Regions from separate parts of the Endozoicomonas sp. 8E genome, predicted to be linked through region 1. Evidence: predicted binding sites of a transcription regulator. Region 1 holds the regulator's gene; the other holds the start of a gene.
The links. The regulator FNR, encoded in region 1, switches genes on or off when oxygen is low (the NO sensors DNR and NnrR bind a similar motif). The targets are predictions, from matches to a motif close to TTGATNTANATCAA.
Positions count from the first base shown of each region.

Region 1 (2,409 bases):
GCAGGTTTTCTGCAGTAGGACTCCACATTCTTAAATGCTTCAGGGTAGGGCGAACAACATAGTGGCGCAGCTCCTTTGCACAAATACCCATTGGGATTTCCTTTGTCTTAGAGCATTATTTTCATTATTCAGATTATCGTAGCACTCAGAAAATTCTTAAGTACAGCAAAATTTAACCAGAGAATACTTCGGGTGTGAAAACCATAACAGCCCCTGATAGTCATTTTCCGATAAAACTGAATATCTGGAGATTGCGAAGGGGTTAAAAGGCGTGGGGTGTCAGGAAAGAAAAGAGGGGGACTAATCCCCTTCAAATTCACACAGTGAGAAGACAGGAATTCCCGCTTCATTTAATGTCTTTGAACCACCAAGGTCCGGAAGATTAATAATGGCAGCCGCTTCCAGAATTTGTCCGCCCAGTTGTCTGACCAGTTGACCGGCCGCAAGCAAAGTGCCACCCGTGGCAATCAGGTCATCAACCAGAATGACCTTATCGCCTTTCTTAATAGTGTCTGCATGAACTTCAAGAGTTGCCTTGCCGTACTCAAGTTCATAATCCTGAGCGACAGTATTGTAGGGCAGTTTTCCCTTTTTTCTAAACAGGATCAGTGGTTTGCTCATGGCATATGACAATACAGAGCCCATCAGGAAGCCCCGGGCATCAAGAGCACCGATCCGGTCAAACTCAACATCCATATAGCGATGAATGAGGCTGTCCATGACCGACCGCCAGGCTTTGGGGTTCTCGAAAAGAGTGGTCACATCCCGAAACTGAATGCCGGGCTCTGGCCAGTCAGATACAGTTCTAATCTGTGCTTTCAGATAAGCTTCATCAACGATCATACCTTTCCCTTAATGTCCGTCCCTGGTGTGTTTATAAGGAGGAGATAATCTGTTCCAAATCGACAGACTTTCCACCCGCCAGAGAGCATAATTGAATCGGGTCTCGGATTTCAATTTCTTTGCCCACTGCGAAGATCAGACCGTTTTTCTGGAACCGGGTAAATACCCGACTAACGGTTTCTACAGCCAGTCCCAGGTAATTGCCCATTTCATTGCGGGACATGGACAGTCGGAATGATTGGGATGAGAAGCCTCTGCGACGGAAACGACTGGCCAGGTTGAGCAGGAAGGTCGCAGTTCTTTCATCGGCGTTTTTCTTGGACAATAGCATCATCATCTGCTGATCTTCACGAATCTTCTTACTCATCAGACGCATCATATGACGACGCAACTCCGGGAATCGATCGGATAGCGTTTCCAGCTGGTCAAAGGGGATCTCACAGATCATGGTGGTTTCCATAGCCTGAGCAGAGACCGGGTAGACGTCAGTATCGAGACCACTCAGGCCCAATATCTCACTAGGAAGATAGAAAGACGTAATCTGTTCCTCACCTTCATTGGTGGCGGTATAAGTCTTTATGGCCCCGGAGCGGACAGCGAAGACGCTGGTAAACGGGTCTCCTTCCAGGAACAGGTGTTCCCCCTTCTTGAGAGGGCGGCTTCGCTTGATGATGCGATCAAGCTGGTCAATGTCTTGTAGGTTCAATGCCAGAGGCAGGCAGAGGGAGCTAAGACTACAGTCCCTGCAGGCCACATGGCTAGGCTGTCGTACATTGGGCTTTGACGTCATTGAGTGGCCTCAAAGTCGTATTGGCGAAATCGCTGCCGATTCTATTGAAAATGCTACCAAAGTGTAAGTCTGTGCTTTCCGAGACTAAAGCGTAATTCCTTCATACTTAAGGTTTTTTCGGAAAATCCTTACTGGGTTGCGATAAGTCCGCACTAAAAAATGTTGTACTTGATCAGTCGGTTGGCACTTAAGTAATTGAGCTTGAACAGAAGGCTGTAAACGCTATCAATACCTATGATGCAAGAAAGATGTTCTTCACCGCCAATGTGCCGATAACTGTATTGAATACAATTTCGTAAATCAGGGAGATTTACGCTATGAGTCTGCTCAGCTCAGTGACAGGGATCCTGTTTACTCCAACCGTGCAAGAAGTTGCACCTCGAACCTTTGAGGAGCTCGTTGCTGCAGAGGATCTGACGTTCAATGATCTTTCGCCACAGGAAAAGCAAATCCTGATGGCCAGAAAGGGTGAGCTGACAATCGAGGAACTCAGAGCATTAAAGCTCGAAGAGACCGAGTGTGCTGAGCTTGAAGAGGCGCATCGTACCCGGCTTCAAAAAAGTGCGATCTGGGATGGCCGAAGAATTGCTGTCACGATAGCCAAGGGAACCGGGGTTCTGGCCGTCGGTGCTTTTGCCGCCGGGGCAGCTTCTGTATCTGTGCCTGTTGCTGCCGGGCTGGCTGTATGTTCAGGGGTGGGCTACCTGTTTTATTTGCGGACCCATTCAGGCGAGCTGGAAACACGTTCAAAGCAACTGACTGATTTTGTCATTACC
Region 1 covers NZ_CP120717.1:2,609,856-2,612,264, forward strand. Annotated here, with positions in the region: gene P6910_RS08800 (hypothetical protein) at 1-91, opposite strand, end outside; gene P6910_RS08805 (adenine phosphoribosyltransferase) at 301-840, opposite strand; gene fnr (fumarate/nitrate reduction transcriptional regulator Fnr) at 875-1,633, opposite strand; gene P6910_RS08815 (hypothetical protein) at 1,951-2,409, shown strand, end outside.

Region 2 (2,409 bases), 2.0 Mb from region 1:
TGAGCGTGTGACCGACAAGGTTCATGAGCACCATGGCAAGGGTGACAACATTCTTTTTGAAGGTGCTCAGGGCTCTCTGCTGGATATCGATCACGGTACCTACCCATTCGTCACTTCGTCCAACACCACAGCCGGTGGTGTTTCTACCGGCAGCGGTTTTGGCCCTCTCTACCTGGACTACGTTCTGGGTATTACCAAGGCTTACACGACCCGTGTCGGTTCTGGTCCTTTCCCGACTGAGCTGTTTGACGATATCGGTATGCACCTGGCCAAGAAAGGCAATGAGTTTGGTGCGACCACTGGCCGTCCCCGTCGTTGTGGCTGGTTTGACGCTGTGGCACTGCGTCAGTCTGTCCAGATCAACTCCGTATCCGGTCTCTGTCTGACCAAGCTGGACGTTCTGGATGGTCTGGAAACTATCAAGATCTGCACCGGCTACAAGAATGCCCGGGGTGAGTCCATTACAACCCCTGTAGATGCAGAAGAGTACGAAGCAATTCAACCGGTTTATGAAGAAGTGCCCGGCTGGAGTGAGTCTACATTCGGTGCCAGAAGCCTGAATGATCTGCCGGAAAATGCCCGCGCCTACATCCGTCGTCTGGAAGAAGTGGTGGGAACTCCTATCCACATCGTTTCTACCGGCCCGGATCGTGTAGAAACCATTATTCTGGAACAGCCTTTCGGCTGATCCAGTCCCCCGGCAGGTTCACTGGCGGGGGGGTCTTCTCCATCAGAACCTGTAAGAAACACCGGCCATGTAAACCAGTGGGTCCAGTTCTGCGTCCAGCTTATAGCGGTTTCCATCATTGTCCTTGAACTTCGCTGTGGTATTGATATCCATATACCATACAGCAGCATTGACGGCCCAGTGCTCGTTCAGTTGATAATCAAAGCCCAGTTGCCCACTCAGACCCATTGAACTGTCCATTTCCAGATCGCTGAAGGTATCACTGGCGGAGCCTTTGAAATCTTCACTGAAGAAGACGGTGTAGTTCAAACCAAGTCCCAGGTAAGGCTGGAACCTGGAGTTTTTGTCCATTGGGTAGTATTGCAGGCTCACAGTCGGTGGCAGGTGTTTAACTTCGGCAAAATCCCCCAATCCTGCCAGATCACCTTTTCCTTTCAGAGTGTGTTTGAATGGTGTCGCCGCCAGCAGCTCAACACCAAACTTATCCGACAGCATGTAGGTAAAGGAGAGTCCCAGCTGAGTGTCATTATTGACGTCAACTGTTTTGTTTTTTTCCTCAACCCCGTTGGTTTTTAATCCCCCACTGTCAACATTGGTCTGAACGCTGGCTACTCCGCCCCGGAAAATAAAATCTCCGGCCTCATAAGCCTGAGCAGAGGTAGCAGAAACAGCAATTGCTGCAGCAATAGTGAGTGAGAGAACGTTTCTGTTCATGGTGGTCCCTTGTAGGTGGGTGTAGAAAGTTTCATTGTTAACTATTAACATTTTAATTAATTGTTCGTGGTGCAATATTGATCTGAATCAATGCATCGTCGTGTCTGCCAACGCATATGCGGTAGGAATTAAGTTGAAAGTGTGGGCATACTAAGCAAAGATGCGCGCTAGCAGCCTGTCGGACTTAAGCGTCCGTAGCGAGGATTGCAAGAAATTGAGGATAAAAATTTCTGTTTCTGAGGAGAATAGCGAGCTATTTGACGAAGAAACAGGGATTTTTAGACCAATTTATTGCAACCGCACGACTGCATGGATGCAGGAGCTAGAGCAACGCAGGAGCAGTTGCCGTGTAGGACAGTCTTAAGTCCGACAGGCTGCTAGTTACCCGGAGTAGGGTTACACTGCATACAGACATTATTTGATCACAGAGAGGTTGATAAACCCTATGCCCAAAAAAGGGTGGAAAGAACTGGACTCCCAGGCTGCCGATGAAGCAGCCCGCTACGACAACCCGATTCCCAGTCGTCTTTTTATTATGGAGACTCTGGAAAAGAGAGGAGCTCCGGCAAGCCATAAGTTACTCTGCCGTGAGCTGGGTGTAACTGTGCCTGAGCAGCAGGAAGCTCTGTTATTCCGCCTGAAAGCTATGATTCGTGACGGTCAGCTGTTGGAAACCCGGAAGGGAACCTATGGCCTGTTGAGTAAAATGGATCTGATCAAAGGGCGTATTCAGGGTAATAAGGACGGCTATGGTTTCCTGATTCCTGATGAGGGCGGCGAAGACTATTACCTCTCATGGCGTGAAATGCGCAAGGCTTTTGACGGTGATCGTGCAGTCATTCGTGAAACCGGCGTGGACCGCAGAGGACGACGTGAAGGTCAGATTGTTGAAGTCATAGAGCGTAATACCACCCAGTTGGTGGGTCGCTTTTACATGGAAAACGACAATGTTTTTGTCGTGCCGGAAAACTCAAGAATTGATCGCGAAATTCTTATCAAGCCGGGCC
Region 2 covers NZ_CP120717.1:618,121-620,529, forward strand. Annotated here, with positions in the region: gene P6910_RS02480 (adenylosuccinate synthase) at 1-688, shown strand, start outside; gene P6910_RS02485 (OmpW/AlkL family protein) at 731-1,402, opposite strand; gene rnr (ribonuclease R) at 1,848-2,409, shown strand, end outside.
Region 2: the regulator FNR is predicted to act here: its motif matches at 1,480-1,493, upstream of P6910_RS02485 (OmpW/AlkL family protein).